One region of the Nocardia sp. CDC153 genome, then DNA from elsewhere that is predicted to be linked to it. Evidence: riboswitches for the same ligand, from Rfam matches in the RefSeq annotation. Region 1 holds a riboswitch; each other region holds the start of a gene.

Region 1 (5,821 bases):
TGACCGAGCACGCGGCCCGGCACTGAGTTCACCTCCCGACAGGTGAACAGCGCGATACCAGGAGCTGACCGGCGGCGCAAGCCTGGATGAAACGCCGGAAATTCGTACAGTGGATTGGTATGGCGTTGCCGGGTTTTCCCCATCCGTCCGGTGTCGCCGATTACGACGATCGGCGGCGTCGGGAACGGCTGCGCGCGACCCGGCTCGGCGCGGGCTGGGTGCGGCTGCGGCGGACGCGGCTGATGATTCTGCGGCTGAGCCTGATTCCACTGGTGGCGCTGGGTGCCTTCGCCGAATACATGGGCGTCGACGTGCTGCCCGAGCAGGCGCGGCTGGCGCGCACCGAACCGGCCGTGCTGCCCATCGCGGGACCCTCGGACGCGAAGGTCAGCGACACCGCCGTATTCGACCTGGTCGGTCTCGGCGTGCTCGACGCCGGTGACACCGCCCGCGCGCTGCCGTCGCTGGCCACGCTGGGGTCGGTGTGGGCCGTGCGCTACGACCAGACCGGTATCGACACCAAGGTCATCTCGGATCTGATCGTGAAGGTCACCGAGGCCGCCAAGGTGCCGAACGTGGTGCTGGTGGGCCACAGCATGGGCGGGGTGATCGCGCTGGAGATCGCCAAACACCTGCACGTCGGCAGCGCCGAGAAGGTGAAGGCGGTGATTCTCGACTGCACGCCGGTCGACCTGGACGCCGTGCGGCCCGAAAGCCGGGACCAGGGTGAGGAAATGCTGCGCTGGATGGGCTGGTTCCCCGGGGCGCGCGAGAGCCGACTGCTGCGGCTCATCGTGGAAACCTATGCGCGCCATCAGGATTTCGTCGGCGGACGCTATGTGATTCGCGGCGACGAATTCCGGCAGGCGGTGCGAAACGTGCTGCGCGACAAGATCCTGAACACCAATGCCGCCAGCAATGGCCTGATCGAGGCGCAGTTCAAGGCCATTGTGGCCGGTGGCGCGGTCGACGATCTGCGGGCGCTGTCCAAACCCGCGGCGGGTAAACCGCGTCCGGCCATCGCGTTCATTCGCCCGCACAATCCGTACGACGATCCGATCGTGAATGTCGAGTACTCGCACCAGGTGCTCATCGATCAGGTGGGCGGGGTGAACGGGACGCTGCTGGTGGTGACCACACACACCACCGGGCACGCCAACCCGATCGAGCGGCCACAGGAGTACAACGCGGTCATCGCCAACCAGATCGTGCCGTTCGTGCGGCAGATCCAGCTCGACGAGATCGGCACCGTGTCGATCGGGCGCTGAGCATCGGAGCCTCAGCGCACGGCGTCGTCGGTGGCGGGGTGAATTCCCGAGGGCGGCACCAGATTCCAGCGCTCCAGCTGGGCGCGGACCTGCTCGGCGGCATCGATGTTCAGCGGGCCGCTGGTCCACAGGGCGTACGGCAGGTTCAGGAATCGGCCCGCGGTGACGGCGCGCAGATCGCGAATGCCGGGCTTGGCGCGCAGCAGGTCGATCTTCTGCCCGAAGGTCTGGGGCGGGTAGTCGACGAAGACGATGGCGTCCGGGTCGGCGGCGGCTATGCGCTCCCAGGACACGGCGGTCCAGGTGTCGGCGACATCGGCGAGGGCATTGCGGGCCCCGGCCGCCTCCAGAATCGCTTGGGGAGCGCCGAATTCGCCGCTGGACATGACGGTGTCGGAGGCGCTGTCGAAGACGAAGACGGTGGGGGGCTTTGCGGGCCGAGGGGCGGATTGCAGGGCGGCGAGGCGGCGGTCGAGATCGCTCGTCACCTCCGTGGCCCGGTCCTTGCGGCCGGTGATCGCGCCCAGCGCGGTGAGATCCGTGCGCAGGGCCGTCCACGGGTCCACCACGCCGCGTTCACCATTGGGGCGGCGGCAGCTCTCGGTCAGGATGTAGGGGGCGACCCCGGCGGTTCGCAGGGAATCGGGGGTCAGGTTCGTGGATTCCGAGTAGCCGTAGTTCCAGCCCGCCACTATCACATCCGGTCGCTGAGCGAGCACCGTCTCGCGTGAAGGGTAATCCGGCGCAACGGAATTCAGCTTGTCGACGGCGTCCCCGTAGTGCTTGCGCAGCGTGTCCGCGTCCCGCTTCAGGCTCGACACCGCCACGGTCTGGTCCTGCGCTCCCAGCGCCAACACCATGGAGATCAGGTTCCCGTCATTGACGAACATCCGTTGCGCGGGCGACGGAAAGCGCTGCTCCACACCGCAATTGCGCACGGTGAGGTTGCCCGACGTCGCCTGTGACGACCCGCATCCCGCCAGCACCGCCGCCGCGGCGATCAGCGCGAGCGCCGGGCGCACCCGGAAATCCGAAACCTTGGTCAAGACTGCGCCTTTCGTCATGCGGCACCGAACCGGTAGCTGCGGCGGCCCAAGAGGAGGAGAAACGCGGGGGCCCCGATCAGCCCGGTGAGGACACCCACCGGGATTTCGGTGGGGCGAACCAGAATTCGGGTGGCGGCGTCGGCGACCACCAGGAACAGCGCTCCGCACAGGGCGCTGGCCGGGAGCAGCACCCGATGGCGCGGACCCACCAGCAGGCGGGCGGCGTGGGGGATCACCAGGCCGACGAAGCCGATCCCGCCCGACACCGCGACCAGGACCCCGACCAGCACCGCCAGCAGCACGAACAGCGCGATCCGCAGCTCCCGCACGGAAACTCCGATCGAGGTGGCCGTGTCCGCGCCCAGGTTCAGCGCGTCGAGCGAATTCGCCGCCAGCAACAGCGCGACCAGCGCAGCGGCGACCACGCACGCGGGCAGCAGAATTCGAGTCCAGTCCGCGCCCGCGAGACTGCCCAGCAGCCAGAACAACACCGACTGCGCCGCCGACGGATCACTGCTGCGGAAGATCAGAAAGCTGCTGAAGGCGGAGAACGCGGAAGCCAGCACGGTACCGGTGAGCACCAAACGCAGTGGGTCGAGCCCACCTTGGGCCATGGCGATCAGAAAGACCGCCGCGGCCGCCGCCAGCGCACCGACCAACGCGCCCGCCGAAAGCGCCCACAATCCCGCACCCGCGAACACCCCAGAGGTAATGACGGCCGCCGCCCCGACACCCGCCCCTGAAGAGACACCCAGCAGATAGGGGTCGGCGAGCGGATTGCGCACCAGCGTCTGCATGGCCACCCCCGCCACCGCCAACCCAGCCCCGACGACGGCCGCGAGAATCGTTCGCGGCACCCGCAATTGCCACACGATCGTGTCCAGCCCGAGGTCGGCGGCCTCCCGGCCACCCAACCGGCTCCGGAGCACGCCGACCACCTCGCCCAGCGGAATGTTCTCCGCCCCGAATCCGGTCGCCACCACCATCGCGACAACCAGCAGTATCCCCATGACGGGCAGGGCTATCGATGTGCGGGCGCGCCTCATCGACGAAGCTCCTCGGGCAAATCGCGGCCTCTCGAGAGTTCTGCGCGGCGGGGGAGGTCTGACTCGCACCGGAAGCCCGGTACTCACAGTGGCGCGACCGTTCCGGATTCCCACCGGATTCCCGCACCCACCGACGATTACGGACGGACTCTACCGTCCGGAACCAATTCTCAGCGAATGCGGCTGCCGAGCAGGTGGCGGACGCCGCTGACGAAGAGTTGCAGGCCGAAGTCGAAGCGGGCGGTGGCGTCGGTGGTGTCGTAGAGGGGTGAATGTTCCTCGGCGAGAGCGCCTACCGAGTCCATTTGGATGCGCGACTGCTCGTCGACGGTCTGGCCGAGGACGTAGTAGAGCAGGGTGTAGGCGGCGAGGTCGGCTTCCTCGCGCGTCATGCCCGCGCGAATTGCCGCGCTGGCCAGGCGTTCCCGGCCCTTGCTGGTGGTGAGTCGGGAAGCGTAGGTGGCCGAGACCAATTCGGCTCCGTCGCGGTAGGCGAGCAGGCATTCGCGCAGCCGGTGCGCCAATTCGGTGATCTGCTTGGACCATTCGTCCGCGGCGACCGGCTCGTCCATGGGCGCGAGAATGCGGTCGGCGACCGCGCCGAGCAGGGCCTGCTTATTGGGGAAGTGCCAGTACAGCGCGCCCGGCTGAACATGCAGCGAGGTGGCCAGGCGGCGCATGGTGAGATCCGCCAATCCGTACTGGTCGAGAATGGCGATCGCGCCGTCGACCACGTCCGTGCGATGGAGTTGCACTGAAAAACCCGACCCTCTCGTGTTCCGGCTCACGTTCCGGACTGCTAGCCTACCCTGAACACCGTTCAAGTTGCTCGGCCACACCGGCCGGACGAAGGGATTCGCGCGGATATGACTCAGGCAGCCGTCACCACCGAAGCCGGTAGCACTGCAGGCGATGACATTCTCGCCATCGCTCGCGAGCAGGTGCTCGAGCGCGGCGTCGGCCTGGATCGGGAGCAGACCCTCGAGGTGCTGCGGCTCGGCGACGACCGGCTCGAGGAGCTGCTCGGCCTGGCGCACGAGGTCCGCATGAAGTGGTGCGGCCCGGAGGTCGAGGTCGAGGGCATCATCTCGCTCAAGACCGGCGGCTGCCCCGAGGACTGCCACTTCTGTTCGCAGTCCGGCCTTTTCCAGTCGCCCGTGCGCGCCGCCTGGCTCGACATCCCGTCGCTGGTCGAGGCCGCCAAGCAGACCGCCAAGACCGGCGCGACCGAATTCTGCATCGTGGCCGCCGTGCGCGGACCCGACGAGCGGCTCATGGCGCAGGTCGCCGCGGGCGTGGAGGCCATTCGCAACGAGGTCGACATCCAGGTCGCCTGCTCGCTCGGCATGCTCAACCAGGAACAGGTCGACCAGCTGGCCGCCATGGGCGTGCACCGCTACAACCACAATCTCGAGACCGCGCGCTCGTACTTCCCGAACGTGGTCACCACCCACACCTACGACGAGCGCTGGGAGACCCTGCGCATGGTCCGCGAGGCGGGCATGGAGGTCTGTTGCGGCGGCATCCTCGGCATGGGCGAAACCCTGGAGCAGCGCGCCGAATTCGCCGCCGACCTGGCGCTGCTCGAGCCCGACGAGGTGCCGCTGAACTTCCTCAACCCGCGCCCGGGCACCCCGTTCGGCGACCTCGAGGTGCTCCCGGCCGCCGACGCCCTGCGCGCCGTCGCCGCCTTCCGCCTCGCCCTGCCGCGCACCATCCTGCGTTTCGCGGGCGGGCGTGAGATCACCCTCGGCGACCTGGGCGCCAAGCAGGGCATTCTCGGCGGCATCAATGCCGTCATCGTCGGCAACTACCTGACCACCCTGGGTCGCCCCGCCGAAGCGGACCTGGATCTGCTGGGCGAGCTCAAGATGCCGATCAAGGCGCTCAACGAAACCCTCTGAAAAACTGGGGGTCCGGGGCCGCGGCGGCGGACCCGCGCTTACTGTAGGGATATGGGGGTCGCGAACCCCCGCTGTCCCCCAAACGGTCGAGTTTCGGACACGAAGGATCTTTCGAGGTGGTCGTGGAGATCGAGGAGCGCTACAACCCGTTCACGGGCAAGCGGATCGTGCCGGGTGTGGAAGATCCCGTACCGGCCGCGGCCGCACTGGGTTTGGAGCCGCCGCGCTTCTGTGAGCAGTGCGGTCGCCGAATGATCGTGCAGGTCAGCCCCGACGGCTGGTGGGCCAAGTGCTCCCGGCACGGCGTGCTGGAGTCCTCGAGCCTGGAACGCCGCTAGTGGCAACCACACTCACCGCCGAGCCGGGCGGACTACGCGTCGATGTGGTGATGCGGGAAGTGCGCGCGGCGGCGGTGGTGTTCGCCGCGCTGGCCGCGGTGAGCGCGCTGGCCGGGGTGGTCTGGGCCTACCTCGCGCCCGCCGAGCAGCTGCTGGTGGTCGAGCCGGACCGGGGGACCGCGCTCACCGGTGAGAGCATGCACCGCTTCGACGCACTCG
Region 2 (5,821 bases), on a different contig from region 1:
CGACCTGCGGATCGACGGGCGCTCCGGCGTCGACCGTGTCGGCCGCGGCGATATGGTCCTGATCCCGCGCGGCGACTCCCACCGGTTGAGCGATGTCGAGGCCAGCGGCCCGGTGCGCTGGCTACACGGCACCTTCACCATCGGCGACCCGCAGGCGAGTCACCTGCTGCGGAGCCTGCCGGACCTGATCGTGCTCGGCGGCGCGGGCACGCCGGTGCCCGAAGGACTCGAGGTCGCCCGCCGCATGCTCCTCATCGAAATGCTCTCGCCCTCACAGGGTTCCGCGGTCATGATCGCCCGCATCCTCGATCTGATGTTCATCCAGATCATGCGCACCTGGGCCGCGGGCACGGACGTCGAACCGAACTGGCTGGCCGGCGCCTTCGACCCGCAGCTCGGCCCGTCACTGCAAGCGATCCACCGAGACCTCGCTCGGGACTGGACCGTCGACGAGCTGGCTCAGCTGTGCAACCTGTCCCGATCCGCGTTCGCGGCACGCTTCGCGGCCCGCGTCGGAAAACCACCGGCCACCTACCTCGCCCAGGTACGCCTGGACTCCGCGACCGACCTGCTGCGCGGCACGGCGCTGACCATCCCGCACATCGCCGAACGAGTCGGCTACACCTCGGAAGCCGCCTTCAGCCGCGCCTTCAAATCCCGCTACGGCACCCCACCCGCCCGCTGGCGACGAGACCTCCTCGGCCGCGGCTGACATGGCTCGGCTCGGCAGCCGGGATCGACTGCCGAGCCGGGGCCTTGGTTCAGCGCAGGGTCAGGGCCGCTTGGACCATGTTGCGGAGTGAGGCCTCGACCTCGGCGGGGCCTCGGGTCTTGAGGCCGCAGTCCGGATTCACCCAGAGGCGGTCCGCGGAAACGGCTTTCAATGCCTCGGAGAGCGATTCGGTGATCTCGGAGACCGTGGGGATTCGGGGTGAATGGATGTCGTAGACGCCGGGGCCGACGCCCAGCGCGAAGCCCGCGGCATTGAGGTCGTCGAGGACCTCCATGTGGGAGCGGGCCGCTTCGAGGGAGGTGACGTCGGCGTCCAACGCGGCGATGGCGTCGATGACCTCGCCGAATTCGGAATAGCAGAGGTGGGTGTGGATCTGGGTGGCGTCGGAGACACCCGAGGTGGCGAGGCGGAAGGCCGTGATCGCCCACACCAGGTAGGCGGCCTTCGCATCGGCTCGCAGGGGGAGGAGTTCGCGCAAGGCTGGCTCGTCCACCTGGATGATGCGGATTCCCGCCGACTGGAGGTCGAGCGTCTCGTCCCGAATCGCCAGGGCCACTTGGTTCGCGGTGACGTCCAGGGGCTGGTCGTCGCGAACGAAAGACCAGGCCAGAATCGTGACCGGCCCGGTGAGCATGCCCTTGACCGGCTTGTCGGTGAGGGATTGGGCGTAGGTGATCCAATCGACGGTCATGGGCTCGGGGCGGGCGACGTCGCCGTAGAGGATCGGCGGGCGGACGCAGCGGGTGCCGTAGGACTGGACCCAGCCATTGGCGGTGGTGAGGAAGCCGGTCAGCTGTTCGGCGAAGTACTGGACCATGTCATTGCGTTCCGGCTCGCCGTGGACGAGCACGTCCAGGCCCAGTTTCTCTTGCAGAGCAATGACTTCGGCGATCTCGGCGCGCATGCGGTCGCGGTATTGCTCGGGGGTGAGCGTGCCCTTGCGGAAGGCGGCGCGGTCGCGGCGGATGGTCGCGGTTTGCGGGTAGGAGCCGATGGTCGTGGTCGGCAGCGGAGGGAGACCGAGGCGGTCACGCTGGAGTGCACGGCGTTCCGCGGCCGGGGCGCGGCGAGTGGCGTTGGGGCTCAGCGTGTCCAGCCGGGCGCGGACGGTGTCGTCGCGCAGCCGGGCATCGGTGCCGCGGGCGGTGATTGCCGCACGGGCGATGGCCACATCGGCCGCCACTGACTCGATGCCCTCGTGCAGGGCGGTGGCGAGCAGACGCACCTCGGCGATCTTCTCGGCACCGAAGGCAAGCCAAGATCGCAGACTCGGGTCGATCCCGGTTTCGGCTTCGAGCGAATACGGCACGTGCAGAAGCGAACTGGAGGTCGAGACCGCCAGGTCGCCGGTCGATCCCAGCAGGGTGGCGAGCGTGGCGAGGGCGCGGTCCGGGTCGGTGCGCCAGACATTGCGGCCGTCGACGACACCGGCGACCACCAGCCTTCCGGCCAGGCTCGGCACGGAGGTCACGTCTTCGACGGTGGTGCCGGACGTGAAATCCAATGCCACACCCTCGATTCCGGTTTCCGCGAGAATCGGCAACGTCGGACCGGGGTATCCGAAGTAGGTGGCGACAAGCAGTGCCGTACGGCCGGGCGTCGCCGAAAGCTCGTCGTACACCTGCCGAACCAGACCGAGTTCCGCGTCCGAAAGGTCCGTGACCAGTATCGGCTCATCGATCTGCACCCAGTCCGCGCCAGCATCGGCCAAGCGCCGCAACAGTTCTCGATAAAGCGGCAGCAACGCGCCCAACCGCCGCATCGCATCACCCTCGGCGTCCTTGGCCAATTTCAGGAAGGTGAGCGGCCCGATCACGACCGGCCGCGCGGGCACCCCGAGCGCCTGCGCCTCGGCCAGCTCATCGAGCAATTTCTCCGGATGCAAGGCGAATTCGGTGTCCGGCCCCAACTCCGGCACCAGGTAGTGGTAGTTGGTGTCGAACCACTTGGTCATCTCCAGCGGTTCGATGGTCGAGGTCCCCCGAGCGGCCGCGAAATACCGATCCAACGGATCATCGATCCCCGCCACCCGAGACGGCAGCGCCCCGAACATCGCTGCGGCATCCAGCATTTGGTCGTAGTACGAGAAGGTGCCCACCGGCACCGAATCCAGCCCCGCCGCGGCCGCCGCGGTCAGTTGCGCCGCACGCAGTTCCCGTCCGACGGCATGCAGGGCATCGGCGTCGATCCGCTGCGCCCAGTACGCCTCAACGGCCTGCTTCAACTCTCGCTTCGGCCCGATCCGGGGCAAACCGAGAACCGTCGCCTTGAACGTATTCCTTTTGGTCACGGGTCATCTCCAGTGCTCCAAGTCCACTGGCCGCCGCCACAAGCGCACACGAACCTCGACCCCGGCCCCGTGTCCCCACGGCACGCCGAAGCCACCGGCCCGTCCACCCAATCCACGAGGCGCCGACCGCCGGATACGGCGTACCCGACACACTCGGCAGGTATTCGGACTCGCAGGCCCAGCCTCCCGGCCCCCTACTGACCATCGCTTCCCAGACGTACTCGCCCAGTGCTCATGACGGCGTTCGTTCCTGCATACCGCTGCGGGACAGTCCCGGATTCCCACCGGGTTCCCTCTCACCGATCCCCTCTTCCGAGAGAACCGATTTCGACGCCCACGACAAGTCGAGGTCACAACCCCACCCTGCCGCAGCGAACCGAATGCATCGCCAGCATATCCCCACCGCGGCACCCACCGAGTGGCACATCCTGGAGGCGAATCCGGACAAACCCCCTCCAGGATGTGCCACTCGATGACCCCTTACCCCCGGCCAAATCCCGCCCTAGAGTCCTTGTGCGTCGATCTCGGCTTCTACTTCCGGCAACGGCCCTTCCGCCGCGATCTCGCCAGCCGGGTTCGCCAGTACCCACCCGTAAGGGGGTACTCCGCGAGGTGCGAGCATCCAGCCGCCGTTAGCGGCTCGCTTGATTGCTGCCCGAACCGATGGTGACAAGTGCAACACAGGTCGAGAAGGGAACCGGAAGGGTTGTGACAGTTGGGGATTGGACCGTATTCGGGACAGAACTCCGGCGGTTGCGGGAACAGCAGGGCATGTCTGTTCGCCAACTGGGGAAGCAAGTCCTTTACGACCCGTCTGCGCTGTCACGGTTCGAGAATGGGAAACGCAAGCCACCAGCCGATATCGTTACCCGCCTGGATGCGGCGTTGAATGCTGGTGGCATCTTGTGCGCGTTGTACGAATCATTGTCCGGGCCGGACCCGTTCACCCCGCACGAGGCGCTGCAGAATCGTCGCTACGCGGACCAAAAGCTAGCAGGCGACCTGCAAGCCGTCCTAGCCGACACCAGACGCCTAGAGGACGAAATTGGGTCCAAGCTCGTGCTCCCGGTGACCGTTCGTCATTCCAAGATCGCTACAGCTTTGGCTCGTGAAGCCACGTCGAAAGCCCGCAAGCCGCTGGTGGATGCTGCCGCAGGATGGACACAGTTCCACGGCTGGCTCAACGCCTCACTCGGTCGGCATGACGCCGCTATCCACCATTACCGAGAAGCGCTCGAGCTGGCGGAGGAAGCAGGCAATGCCGACATGGTTTCAACCACCCTCGCTATGCGTGGGCATGTGGCGTGGATGGCAGGAGACACCAGCGCATCAATCGGATTATCTCAAGCAGCGCAACGGAATCCGCGGAACCTTTCCCGTACCGTTCTGGCTCTCGCGGTGCAGCAGGAAGCACGCGGCCTAGGCATGGAAGGCGACATGGACGGGATGGAATCCAAGCTGGATACCGCAACGGATTTGATCCTGTTGGGTGACCCGGACAAGCCCGACGCCCAGTACTTCTACTCGGATTCGTTCATTCGCATGCAACGCGGTATGGCGTACCGGCACGCCCGGCAATGGGCCAAGGCTATTGACGCCTTGGAGCACGGGCTACAGGGGTTCGACCGGAAGACGTTGGAGTCGGAGTGGGCTACCTGGTACGTGGCCGAGTTGGCTTGGTCGTATGCCGGTATCGGCGAACCGGAGAAGGCAGCGTCGTTGGCGTTGCGGGTAGTGGAGACCGGGAGGAAGACGCCGGGATCAAGGCTGGTCGGATACATGGGGGAGCTGTATCAGGCCATGGCCAAGCGGTACCCCGGCAACGCTTCGGTAGCTGAGTTGGGTTGTGCTGTGGACGTTCATGCCGCGTGACAACGAAAGTGGTCGCGAGGTAGATGGTGGCGGCGATCGACGATGATGAGTTCGAGCGGCTGCTAACCGTATTCGAGCGCGAAGCTCTCCATTTGGAGATGCGAGACGCCTACGGGACGGCGGTCGAAAAGCATCGCTGGCCCGATGGTCGATGCGGGTGAGGTTATTCGATGGGTGCCACATCGATTGGTGTCGTCAATCGTTGTGCCGGGCACCGATTTCTATCTGTTCGATGATCGTCTAGTGGTCTTCCTGCACTACGCGGGTAACGGCACTGGGACCGCCAAAGTGACTTCGACCAACCCGCAAGATATTCGGCTGTGCCGCACGGCGTTCGAGGCAGTCTGGCCACTGGCCATTCCACACCGTGACTATGAAGCTGCGAAAGGGTGCCCGTTCTAGAGGACTTTGGCTATTGCGGGGATTACTCGCTGGATGAGGGTGTCGGGGGAGGTGGGGGTCCAGGATTGGAAGGCTTGGGTGGATTGGGGGTCGTCGACTATGACGAGTTTGGCGTGGGTGAGGGTGGAGGAGAGGAAGGGGGTGGGGAGGCCTCGGAGGCCGCCGTTGGCGGCTTGTTTGTCGGTGCGGACGACGATGATGACGTCTACGTCGGGGACGGAGACGTCGGAGAGGGAGTAGGGGCGTTGGGGGGAGGTTTCGTCGGGTTTGGCGCGGAGGTCGGTGGCGTAGCGGAAGCCGATGTCCTGGAGGAACTTTGCTTGGGGGCTGGTGTCGAGGTCGGCGGTGACGGAGTTGTCGGCGAAGTTGTAGACGCCGATGGTTTTGCTTTGGAAGGTGGGGTGGGCGGAGCGGACCTGGGCCAGGGAGTCGGTGTGGGGGGTGGTGACGATCGTGGTGTCGCCGGTGGTGTTGCGGTCTACGGCGAGGTAGATCGCGGTGCCCGAAAGGCCCAGCAGGGCAAG
Region 3 (5,821 bases), on a different contig from region 1:
CGGACACAAGGCCGAGGGCCTGGAGTTCGTCATGGCGGCCGCCGAGCTGCCCGCCGAGGTGGAGGCCGAGACCAAGGTCACGGTGTACGGGCTGGTCTCGCACTTCCTGTCCTCGGGGCCGAACGACCAACGCCAAGTGCAGGAATGGATCCACAAGGCCTACGAACTGAGCCGGGAGGGTGGCGGCGGCCAGCACCCCACGGTGGCGCTGATCGCCGCCTTGGAGCGCCTGTTCCAAGGCCCCGAGGCCATGCTGACCGCGTTCGAGCCACAACTCACCGACGACGATCCTTGGGTGCGGGCGCTGGCCCGGCTGCAGATGGGCAAGATGCGGGTGGTGCTCGGCCAGGGCGGTCACGAGGTGGACGAGTACTTCGAGACCTCGCTGGCCGAGTTCCGGGCCATCGGGGAGCGCTGGGGCATGTCGTTCGCGCTCACCGAGCTGGCCGAACGCCTGTCCCAGCGGGGCGAATTCGCGTCCGCGTGTGAGCTTTTGGATCAGGCGATCACGGTGGTGAGCGAGGTCGGCACCCTCGAGGACGTGGTCCGGATCCGCTCGCGGCAGGCCCAGTTGTACTGGCTGCTGGGCGATTCGGAGGCGAGCGCCGCCGCCACCGCCGAGGCGCTGCGGGCCGCGGATCGGTCCGGCTGGCCCAATGCCAAGGGCGAACTGGCGCTGTCGATGGCGGAACTGGCCCGCTGGCAGGGCGACGCCGAGCAGGCGTATCGCCAGATCGACCTCGCGACAACCCAATTGGACAGCGGGCAGGAGCAGCAGTACGTCGACGCGCTGATCCATTCCCTGCGCGGCTATCTCACCGACGATCTCGACAAGGCCCGCGAACACCATGCCACCGCTTTCGAATCGGCCATGGCCGCGGGCCACGCCCAACTCATCGCCCAAATCATGGTCGGCATAGCGGGTCTCGCGCTGCGCAAAGACGAGATCGAGCAGGCCGCGCGGCTGCTCGCGGCGAGCGCCGCGGTGCGCGGTCTGCCCGATCGTTCGCTGCCGGATGCGGCGCGCATCGAGGAGACGACACGACATCGCCTCGGTGAAGCGGGCTTCACCGAGGCGATGAGGGAAGGGGCGGAATCGGATTGGAGCAATCTGGTCTCGATCACGCTCGCTTGTTGAACGTGGCCCGCGACCACACGTACCCGACGATGGCGAACCCGGCGCACCAGGCCAGCGCGGCGGCGGTGTAGCCACCCGACGGGTGTCCGGTGAGAAACCCGCGCAGGGATTCGATGATCGGGGTGAAGGGCTGGTACTGCGCGAACTGCTTGACACCCGCGCCCATCTTGTCGGCGGGCACGATCGCGCTGCTCAGGAAGGGCAGCATGATCAGCGGCACCACGGACATGCCCGCGGATTCCGGGGTCTTGGCCGCCATGCCCAGCGCCACGACCAGCCAGGAGGCCGCGAACGAGGTCGCCAGCACGATGCCGATCGCACCGAGCCATTCGGCCGCGCTCGCCGGAGACCGGAAGCCCAGGGCAAAGGCCACCCCGAGCACCGCCGCCAGCGCGATCACATTGGTGAGGATGGTGGCCGCCACGTGGCCGGTGAGCACCGCGCCCCGCGAGACGTCCATGACCTTGAACCGGTTGATGACGCCCTTGGCCATGTCCGAGCTGACCGAGACCGCGGTGCCGGAGAGCCCGTAGTTGATGGCCAGCAGCAGCATGCCGGGTGTCGCGTAGTCGATGTAGTGTCCGCCGACATTGAAGGCGCTGCCGAACACGTAGACGAAGATCAGCAGCATCATCACCGGCATGAGCGCGGCATTGAAGACCGTGACCGGGTTGCGGACGATGTGTTTGAAGTTGCGGCGCAACATGATCGACGAATCGCCGATCGACGCCGCGAGGGGGCTGGGGGTGCTGGTCGTGGTGCTCATTGTGCTTCGGCCTCCGTGGTGGCGTGCCCGGTCAGGGCGAGGAAAACGTCATCGAGATCAGGGGTGTGGATGGAGACCTCATCGGCCTCGAGGGAGTGGTCGGCGAGCCGATCCAGCAGGGCCCGAAGGGGTTTCGTGCCGCCGTTGCCCGGCACCTGCAGGGTCAACGCGTCGTGGTCGGGGGTGGCGACGGGCAGCACCCGCAGCGCCGCTTCGAAATTCGCGCGGTCGGCGAACCGGAGCTGGATGTAGCTGCCGGGCACCTGCCGCTTGAGGTCCTCGGGCGTGCCCTGGGCGACGATGCGGCCGCCGTCGAGCACCGCGATCTGGTCGGCGAGCTGATCGGCCTCCTCGAGGTACTGGGTGGTGAGGAAGATGGTCACGCCGTCGTCGACCAGTTCCCGCACGATCTCCCACATGGTGCGGCGACTGCGCGGATCCAGGCCGGTGGTCGGCTCGTCCAGGAAGACGATCCGCGGCCGGGTGACCAGGGTCATGGCCAGGTCCAGCTTGCGGCGCATACCGCCGGAGTAGGTCGAGGCCTGCTTGCGCGCCGACTCGGTCAGGGCGAAGCGCTCCAGCAGCGAATCGACCACCTGCTTGCGGTCATTGCCGCGCAGCCGGTGCAGATCCGCCATCAGCTGGAGGTTCTCCTCGCCGGTGAGCAGGTCGTCGACGGCCGCGAACTGACCGGTGACGCCGATCGACGCGCGGACCGCCTTGGTCTGGGTGGCGATGTCGTAGCCCGCGACCCGGGCGGTCCCGCCGTCGGCGGTCAGCAGCGTGGTCAGGACATTGACCGTGGTGGTCTTGCCCGCGCCGTTCGGACCGAGCAGCGAGAAGATGGTGCCCGCACCGATGTTCAGATCGATGCCGTCGAGGATCGTCTTGTCCCCGTATGCCTTGCGCAACCCGGAGGCCGCGATTGCTGTGCTGTTCATGGCGACAACATTCGCCGGGCCGCCTGATACCGGCCTGACACCGACCTGACATCCGCGCTGATACCAGATTTTCCCTGTTCAGGCCCTCTTTTCCGGGGCCGGGCTTGCCGCCACGCGGGCCCGCCGCCTAGCGTGAGGGCCGCCGTGGTGCTCGGGAAACCGGTGGGAAACCGGTGCGGCCCTCGCCACTGTGATCGGTTAGTCGGTGCGTCGTCTGCCCCGCTCGTGCGGGAAAGGGTCACGGAATCTCGGTTCCGGAAGACCAGGCGCGCCGGCGTTCGACCCGTCAGCCAGGAGACCGGCCACGGCACCAACGAACCCCGTCCACGAGGTGCTGGAGAGGCCGCCCTAGATGTCCCTGCCCGAAAAACCGGTCCCGAGAACGCTTCCCACCCTGCGCTGGGAGCGGCGCGATTGGATCCGCACCGGCGGACTGCTCGCCGTCATCGCCGCGATGCACGTGGTGGCGTTCGGCATTCTGTTCGCGCTGGTGCTGCCCCAGCATTACACGGTCGGCACCCAGGTGTTCGGGGTCGGACTGGGTGTCACCGCCTACACCCTGGGCATGCGGCACGCCTTCGACGCCGACCACATCGCCGCCATCGACAACACCACCCGCAAGCTCATGGCCGACGGCAAACGCCCGGTGTCCGTGGGCTTCTGGTTCGCGCTCGGCCATTCCACCGTGGTGGTGCTGTTGGCCGCCGGGATCGCGGCCGGGGCCCGGGTGGCCACCACGCTGGTGGACGACGACTCCAGCGCGCGACAGGATCTGGGCCTGGTGGCCACGCTCAGCTCCGGCACCTTCCTGTATCTGATCGCCGCGCTCAATCTGGTGGCGCTGGCCGGGATTTGGCGGGTTTTCAAGGCCATGCGGGCCGGACAGTTCGACGAGCACGAGCTCGAACGGCATTTGGACAATCGCGGTTTCATCAACCGGATCCTCGGTCGGCTGACCCGCTCCATCACCCGGCCCGGGCAGATGTATCCGATCGGCCTGCTGTTCGGCATCGGCTTCGACACCGCCACCGAGGTGACGCTCATGGTGATGGCCGGGTCCGGCGCGGCCGCGGGCCTGCCCTGGTACGCCATCGTCTGCCTGCCGCTGCTGTTCGCCTCGGGCATGAGCCTGTTCGACACCCTCGACGGCACCTTCATGAATTTCGCCTACCACTGGGCGTTCTCGAATCCGGTGCGCAAGGTGTACTACAACCTGACCATCACCGGGCTCTCCATCGCGGTGGCCTTCCTGATCGGCACCATCGAATTGGTGGGCATCCTGCACGACAAGCTGGAGCTGACCGATCCGGTCACCGCGTGGATCTCCGGAATCGACCTGAACAATGTGGGATTCGTGATCGTCGGGCTGTTCGTGGCGGTGTGGGCGATCGCGCTGGCCTACTGGCGGCTGGCGAAGGTCGAGTCGCGCTGGTCCTTGACGGCCGAAAGTCCGTAGAGCACAGGGATGATCGGGGCGGTCGCGGGCAGCCGCCACCAGCCGTCATCGGTGCGGACCATGTCCGGCCAGCGCGGCCACGGGAGCGTCGCGGTCTCGGTGAGGCCGGTGATGCGCAGGCCCGCGGCGAGCAGCGCGTTGATCACCTCGCCCAAGCCGTGCCGCCATTCGTAGGCGGTGGTGTCGGTGGTGAGGTCCGGGCCGTCGGTGTAGGTGTGGACGCTGTCGCGGCGCTGCGCGCCCCGGCCTTCGAGGTAATCGTCGTGCAGCACCAGGCGATTCGGGTCCTCGCCCGGCGTGGGGGTGGGGCCGAGGGCGTGCAGCAGCGGATGGAATTCGACCAGGTAGAACAGCCCGCCGGGGCGCAGGAGATCGGCGATCACGCGGGCCCAGCGGTCCAGATCCGGCAGATAGCAGAGCGCGCCCTTGCCGGTGTAGACGATGTCGAAAGCCCTGCCGGTCAAGGATTCTCGCGCGTCATAGACGTCCGCGCACACGTATTCGACCGCGCCCCCGGCCAATTCGCGGGCGTGCCGCACCGACTCCGGGGAGAAGTCCAGGCCGACCGCGCAGGCCCCGCGCCGCGCGAATTCTATTGTCTCCGTGCCGAGATGGCATTGCAGGTGCAGCACATCGCGATCGCGCACCTCGCCGAGGGCATCCCATTCGAACGGCGCGAACCAATAGCCGGAATCGTGGTCGCGGTAGAAGCTGCTGGCGGCGTGAATGCCCGCGCGGGCATCCCAGTTGCGACGGTTCACCGACAGGGGATCGATGCTCACGCCGCCATGCTAGGTCGCCGACACCGGGAGGGCGTCAGAACAGGGACTGGGCGTCGGCCGCGATGACGAAGCCGTGGCCGTCCACCGTGCAGCGGACACCGCTCTGCATGGACTCGCAGATGACACCGCGCACGCCGATGGTCTGGCCGTATTCGAGGACCTTGCCGCCGCCTTCGTGAAAGCCGGGCGCGGTCGAGCCGTCGGTGGGCGGGCCGACGTAGACGCCCTGGTTGAGGCAGACGAATTCGGCGGTGCCCGCCCGCACCTGGGCGGCCACCGAGTGGCCCGGGTTGTTGGCGCAGGACAGGCCCGCGGGAATGACGGTGGCGTTCTTCAACTGGCAGCCCACGGTGTGGATATTGTCCACGTAGATGCCGCATTTGATGTTCGTGCTTGGCGACTGGAAGTAGTAGTGGCCCTGCGACTCGAAGTCCCGGGCGTCCACATTCACGTCGTCGCGGTTGGGCAGGGTCGGCGTCGACTTGGCGGCCGTGGTCGCGGGCGCGGAGCCCGGACCCGAGGTCGCCGCCGGAGCGGACTGGGTCGCCTGGGCGGTGGTCGCGGGCGCACCGGAGGTGCCGGTGTCGGGGTCGCAACCGGCCAGTGCTCCGACCATCAGGAGGGCGGCGGCCGCCGTGAGGAGCTTTTTCATGATCACTTCGCTTTCGGTCGTCGAGCATGGTCGGTGGCGCGCCTGGCAGATCATTGGCAATTCATTTCCCCCACAGAAACATTCGT
Region 4 (5,821 bases), on a different contig from region 1:
TCCGGCGCTCTTCTGCGGTGGCGTCGTAGGCATCGCACAAGGTATTTATGTAGAGGTCGGACACCTTCGTTGGCAGCCCGTCCTCCATTCGCCCGATGGTCTGCGGTGAGACTCCGATAATGCGCCCACCTTCGGATTGCCGTATTCGCTTGGCCTCTCGCAGCCGCTTCAGCTCTCGCCCTAATGCCCTGCGTGCCATGGTCGATCCGCTTGTCATCTCGTTAGCCTCACTATCGGACGCTCCGAAATATGGAAGACCCCACCGCGGTGGACTTCGCCACGGGGGCCTCTGTAATGGAATAACCCCATCCCGCAAGCGGATTCGGGCATTTCAAGGTTCCGCCATCCGCTTATCCAGAGTGTACTCGTGGCAGGCCAGCGGCATTCGGCCTTTTCGTTTCGGTTCGCGACGAGTCATTGGAGATGAACTGTGGGACAGCCTATTTCACATGAGGTTCCAGACTATCCGGTCCAGAATTTGGAAGTCGCCAAGCGGGGGTTGGATTCCCATCGGGAGTGTGGCAAGGAGTGTGAGGCGCGGCGGTATTTCGCGGGGTTGGTGCCGTATTTGGAATTGTTGGCGAAGCGGCGGGCCGCGTCCTCGGGGTGGAATCTGTGGACCGAGCGGGGGTGAGGGTCAGGGGGCGAGGGGGTGGGCCGTGGTGCGCAGGGTCCAGGCGGGGGAGCGGTGGTGCAGGGTGGTGGCGGTCAGCGGCGGGATGTCTATGCGCCAGAAGGACTCTGCGGGGGAGTTCAGGGTGTAAAGGACTGCCGCGCGGACCACGCCGGGGTGGGTGATGGCGATGATGCGGTCGCCGGTTCCGGCCACGGTGTCGAGCCAGGTGCCGACGCGGGCGAGGAGGTCGGTGAGGGACTCGCCGCCGTGGGAGCGGTGTGCGGGGTCGGTGAGCCAGCCCATCAGCTGCTCCGGGGGCAGCTCATCCATGGACTTGCCCGACCACGTGCCGCAATCCAGGTCGCGCAGTGCGGGTTCCGGGGTTCCGGTGAGGCCCAAGGCCTTCGCGGTCTGCGCGGTGCGGAGCTCAGGTGCGCACAGGACCTGGCCGGGTTCCAGGCCGGGCAGGCCGCCCGCCTTCGTCGCGGACCGCTCACCCAGTGGGTTGAGCGGTTCGTCGGCGGGGAAGCGGGCGGCCTGTACCGCGTCGGTGATCGCGTGCGTGATCAGCGTGAGCCGGGTGACCGCGCTCATGCCGCCGCGGTCGCGGACTCGGCGCGCTCGCCGAGCAGGCGCGGGGCCAGCCAGGCGAAGCCGACGCCGATCACGATCCACAGAATCGCTTGGGCCGCGAAGGAATACAGCCGGAACTCGTACAGGTCGGCGGCGGGGAAGCCCGGGTACACGATCGCACCCGACGGATCCTTCAGCGCCTCCGGCGTTTCCGAGGCGAAGCTGGGCAGTGCGAGCATGACCACCGCCATGACCACCGTGAACGAGGCGGCCGCCGCCACCGCAGCGGTCCAGTTCCCCAGTCGCGCAGCCAGTCTGCGCCCCAGCCAGACCGCCGCCAGCAGGGCGACGGCGCTGATCGCGATCATGACCACGAACATCCCCGTGCGCTCCTTGATGGTGTCCGCGTCCGAGGACCCCGGCGGATTGGCCGGATACTTCAGGAACGGCACCGCGTACACCGCCAGGAACATCCCACCCGACACCAGCAGCGCCAGATTCCGCGCGGTGATCTTCCCGGCCCGCCGCAACGCCAGGTAGTACACGACCCCGAACAGCGCGCCCATGGCCATCCCCAGCACGATCACGCCGAAGCCGAGCCCGATGTTGGCCTGCTGTCCGCGGGTGAACAGCTCGGCGCCCATCTCGTGGTCCATGGGCTTGCCCGCGGCCTTGTCCAACGCCATTTGCGCGTCGTCACGCCCGGATTCGTAGTCGATGGCCCGATCGATGATGGGCTCGGCCAGGATCCGCGCGAACAGGAACGCCAGCAATCCACCGAGCCCGCCCAGCAGGACGCCTCGGCCGATGATTCGCTTTTCCATTGTGTCGACCCGATTCCCGCGACTAGTGGCAGGGGAAACCGAGGAGATGCCGTCCGTCGTGGACGAATTCGTGCACGTGCATGTCGTTGCCGAACACCGACACCGCGCCCTGGTCGAACCCGATGAAGTAGATCGCCAGCAGCGCCAACAGGGTGGTGCCGATCAACCACACCGGGGTGGGGATGGAAATGGAGACGGCACCGAGGCCGGAACGGGGAGCGTAGGACGTCGCCACGGGAACTCCTAGGGTGGGAGGGGGTTACGCGCCCCTCGGCCGATATCTACCTCGGCGGCCGGGGTCTGACTCACACCCGCGCGGAGTGCTCACAGTGGCGCGACCGTCCCGGATTTCCACCGGATTCCACGAATCGCCGATCAGATGACGATACGAGACCCCGAACGAACAGGTCAAACACCCGCCCACACTCTGGAACCCACGGCTCCGCTCCCATCGCCCGCCGGAGCTCGCTCTCATCGCCCGAGGGGGCACGGACCTGTTGCCCCGCGACACGGACCTGTTGCCCACGGCGGCTCGCTCGCTTCGCCTGTGGCTCGGACCCGCTGCCTGTGGGAGCTCTCCCTGCCGCGCTAGCTGGGGCTGGCACCTGTCGTCCGCCGGGGGGCCCGTGCCTCTCGGTGCGGGCGCTCGCACTCGTGGCCCGTGGGCTCGCGCCGAGCTGTCGATGGACCGGAATGGGTCCGAATCGATCTTTGATTGAAACCTGTTCTATCGCCCGGAAGCGGCTTTGACCAGCTGTTATTCGCCCGTCTGCCCTGGAGATTTGGGGCAGTTTTCCGAATCGGGGTGGGCGGGCCGGATGGGTTGAATACACTCCCCGCTGAAGTGAACATCTGACACTTCAGTTCTGGGATTAGAGGTACACATGAAGTCTGCTACACCGGGGGTTTTCGCTGCGCGCGCCGCGGCGGCTGTGATCGGCGGGGCATTGGTGCTCGCGGGGGCTACCGGATGCGGCAGTGACAAAGCATCGGACGGGTCCCAGGGCGGGACCAGCAGCACCGTCGCGACCTCGCAGGCCGTGAGCTCCGCGCCCGCCCCGACCACCACCGCGGCCCCGGCTCCGACTACCGAGGCGCCCGCGCCCCAGCCCGCCGCCACCGAACCCGCAGCGCCGCAACCGGTCGCGCCGGAACCGGCGCAGGCCCCGCAGCCCGCCCCCAAGCCCGCGCCGCAGACCCAGCAGGCCGAGAAGCCCGCGCCCCCGACCCTGGACGCTCCGGGATTCGAGCCGCGCGCCGGGTACTGAGCGAACTGGACGAGTAGGTGTTGGGCAATGGCGGGCGGTGGTTGTGCGCCACCGTCGTAGCGCTCGCGGCATCGCTGACCGCGGCGGGCGGCGCGGGTGCCGATCCGGCTCCCGCGGGCAAAGACCTTGTGGTGCTGGGTGATTCGTTCTCCGCGAACGAATGGGACCACTTCACCGGCCGCGACGACTGCAATCTGCACGGGCGCACGGCCTGGCCGGTGCAGCTGAGCCAGCTGATGGGCGTGTACGGGACCGATCGGGTCGACGACCCGTCGTGTCCGGGTGCGTCGATCGACAGCGGGCCCGGGTGGAGCCTGGCCCAGGAGGCGCAGCGGGCCGACAAGGAGGGTGCGTTCGGACCGAACACCAAACTGGTGACCATCCAGTTCGGGATGAACGACAAGTGGGGCTCGTCGGATCAGACCCTGTGGAATTCCTTGCAGCCCTGTGTGTTCAACCTCGTCCTGGGCTGTGATCCGGAGGCGATCGAACAGCATCGGATACCCGACTACACCGGGGTCTCCGGCGCGGTGATGGCCAAGCGCATGAGCAACGCCGTCACCTACATCAAGTACTACGCGCCGAACGCGAAGATCGTCTTCGTCGGGTACCCGGAGCTTTTCGTGCCGGGCAGCAGCACCGTCTGCCTCAGCATTGCCGGGGTCGCGCCGTTCATCAATCCGCGCGGGCGCGCGGTGGTGGAGTACCTCGACCGGATTCAGGCCGCGCAGCAGGAGGCGGCCCAGTTGCTGGGCATCGAGTTCTTGGACGCGCGTGCCCTCACCACCGGCCACGGCCTCTGCTCGTCGCAGCCGTGGTTGAACGGGATCCTCGATCCGCGCACGGGGATCGACGGCCTGCCCTTCCATCCGTCCACGCAGGGCGACGCCGTGGTCGCGCACGCGATCTACGACCGATACGGCCGCTGACCGATGCCGCGACCCGCGGCTCAGCACACTCCGCGCAAAACTGAAGACTCATAGTTCAATTTGCGATTCGAGGGTTCGAAAATGAAGTTCCGTCTCCCAGGCGCATCGGCCTCGCTGTGCGCCGCCTTCATGGCCATCGCAGCGGCCATGACGGGGACCGCGGGCGCGCACGCCGATACTCCGCTGGCCGCCACCGATCCGGCGGCGAGTGGCAAACCGCTTGTCATTCTGGGTGATTCGTACACCGCGAACGGGTGGGCCCCGTTCTCCAACGAGAAGAAGTGCGATCACGGCGACACCGCCTGGCCGGTGCAGCTCAGCGCTCTCATGGGGGTGTCGGGCGATCAGGTCTGGAATCAGTCCTGCCCCGGCGCGACCATCGAGGGCGGCGACGGCTACACCCTGACCGTGCAGGCCGCCAATGCCGCCAAGGCGGGCGCGTTCGGGCCCGGAACCAAGCTGGTGACAATCCAACTCGGCTTCAACGATCACTGGGGCGGGGCCGACAAATCCCCGTGGAGCTCCACCGAGGCGTGCTTCTACGATCTCGCCGGCGGCTGCGGCCCCGAAGCGGTGGCCGACGGCCGCATGGTCGATCCGCGCAATATCACCGGCACCGAATACGCCGCGCGCATCAGCAAGGTCGTGACCTACATCCGCTACTACGCGCCCAACGCGCGCATAGTCATCGTCGGCTATCCGGAGCTGTTCCGCCCCGACCAGCAATCCATCTGCTTCGACATCGTCGGCGTCCCCGTCACCCAACCCGACGGCCGCACGGTGGTCGAGTACTTCAACCGCATGGACCAGGCCGAACGCGAGGCCGCCGCCACCATGAACCTGGACTACCTCGACGCCCGCGCCCTCACCGCCGGCCACGGCCTCTGCACCCCCCAACAGTGGATCAACGGCGTCTTCGACCCCCTGGTCAAGGTCGACGGCCTCCCCTTCCACCCGGCTCCCCAGGGCGACGCCGTAATCGCCAACGCACTGTACGAGAGGTACGCACGATGACCGAGGTCATGCCCGCCACGGGCAGAGAGACGGCACCGGTCGCCGCGCGACCGGTGGGAGTCATTGCCGCGCAGCGCATCCCCGCGAATCCGACCCTAGGACCGACGCGCCGCCGAATTCACCCGGCACCGCAGGGCGACACCGTGATCGCCACCGCATTGCACGAGAGGTACGCACGATGACCGAGGTCATGCCCGCCACGGGCAAGGAGACGGCGGCGGTTGTCGCGCAGCCAACGGAAGCCCTTGCCGCACAGCATTTCCTGGACGCGCGAACCTCCGGATCGGCACGGACCGCAGAGCTCACCCGACCCGCCGAATCCACCGGGTCGGTCGACTACGCCAGGGTGGCCTCGTCCACGGGCACCATTGAACCCACGCACGTCACCGAATCCAGCGAGGCGGCCGACGCCGCGATCGAGCGGGCTCGGCGGGAGCGGCCCGCGCTGCCGTCGTTGACCGGTGGGCGGTGGTGGGCGGCGTTCGCGGTGTTCGTGTTGCACGCCTTGGTGTTTCTGCCGGTGTATCCGTTTCAGAAGTCGGAGATGTTCCGGCACATTCACGAATGGGTGCCGATGCAGCTCGGGGCCGCGGGGGT

The links. A riboswitch is a leader RNA that binds a small molecule or an ion and turns the genes downstream of it on or off. The one in region 1 is predicted to bind cobalamin.
Region 2: linked by a shared signal. The riboswitch ahead of metE (5-methyltetrahydropteroyltriglutamate--homocysteine S-methyltransferase) and the one ahead of VMT65_RS36205 (FecCD family ABC transporter permease) in region 1 are both predicted to bind cobalamin.
Region 3: linked by a shared signal. The riboswitch ahead of VMT65_RS19145 (HoxN/HupN/NixA family nickel/cobalt transporter) and the one ahead of VMT65_RS36205 (FecCD family ABC transporter permease) in region 1 are both predicted to bind cobalamin.
Region 4: linked by a shared signal. The riboswitch ahead of VMT65_RS04820 (CbtB domain-containing protein) and the one ahead of VMT65_RS36205 (FecCD family ABC transporter permease) in region 1 are both predicted to bind cobalamin.

The regions. Positions count from the first base shown of each region.
Region 1 is NZ_JAYKYU010000008.1:224,614-230,434, forward strand. It holds gene VMT65_RS36190 (SRPBCC family protein) at 1-26, shown strand, start outside; gene VMT65_RS36195 (lipase family alpha/beta hydrolase) at 120-1,268, shown strand; gene VMT65_RS36200 (ABC transporter substrate-binding protein) at 1,280-2,314, opposite strand; gene VMT65_RS36205 (FecCD family ABC transporter permease) at 2,329-3,360, opposite strand; cobalamin riboswitch at 3,394-3,529, opposite strand; gene VMT65_RS36210 (TetR/AcrR family transcriptional regulator C-terminal domain-containing protein) at 3,531-4,115, opposite strand; gene bioB (biotin synthase BioB) at 4,227-5,264, shown strand; gene bsaP (biotin synthase auxiliary protein BsaP) at 5,387-5,602, shown strand; gene VMT65_RS36225 (DUF2567 domain-containing protein) at 5,602-5,821, shown strand, end outside.
Region 2 is NZ_JAYKYU010000002.1:1,582,535-1,588,355, reverse strand. It holds gene VMT65_RS15870 (AraC family transcriptional regulator) at 1-712, shown strand, start outside; gene metE (5-methyltetrahydropteroyltriglutamate--homocysteine S-methyltransferase) at 762-3,023, opposite strand; cobalamin riboswitch at 3,162-3,364, opposite strand; gene VMT65_RS15860 (helix-turn-helix transcriptional regulator) at 3,687-4,895, shown strand; gene VMT65_RS38460 (DUF6879 family protein) at 4,919-5,056, shown strand; gene VMT65_RS38455 (DUF6879 family protein) at 5,040-5,297, shown strand; gene VMT65_RS15855 (serine/threonine-protein kinase) at 5,294-5,821, opposite strand, start outside.
Region 3 is NZ_JAYKYU010000003.1:557,240-563,060, forward strand. It holds gene VMT65_RS19130 (BTAD domain-containing putative transcriptional regulator) at 1-1,138, shown strand, start outside; gene VMT65_RS19135 (ABC transporter permease) at 1,122-1,904, opposite strand; gene VMT65_RS19140 (ATP-binding cassette domain-containing protein) at 1,901-2,845, opposite strand; cobalamin riboswitch at 2,974-3,166, shown strand; gene VMT65_RS19145 (HoxN/HupN/NixA family nickel/cobalt transporter) at 3,198-4,301, shown strand; gene VMT65_RS19150 (class I SAM-dependent methyltransferase) at 4,244-5,083, opposite strand; gene VMT65_RS19155 (hypothetical protein) at 5,118-5,735, opposite strand.
Region 4 is NZ_JAYKYU010000001.1:1,065,517-1,071,337, forward strand. It holds gene VMT65_RS04805 (helix-turn-helix domain-containing protein) at 1-217, opposite strand, end outside; gene VMT65_RS04810 (histidine phosphatase family protein) at 638-1,210, opposite strand; gene VMT65_RS04815 (CbtA family protein) at 1,207-2,013, opposite strand; gene VMT65_RS04820 (CbtB domain-containing protein) at 2,036-2,248, opposite strand; cobalamin riboswitch at 2,288-2,426, opposite strand; gene VMT65_RS04825 (hypothetical protein) at 2,898-3,281, shown strand; gene VMT65_RS04830 (SGNH/GDSL hydrolase family protein) at 3,299-4,210, shown strand; gene VMT65_RS04835 (SGNH/GDSL hydrolase family protein) at 4,292-5,224, shown strand; gene VMT65_RS04840 (hypothetical protein) at 5,221-5,406, shown strand; gene VMT65_RS04845 (acyltransferase family protein) at 5,403-5,821, shown strand, end outside.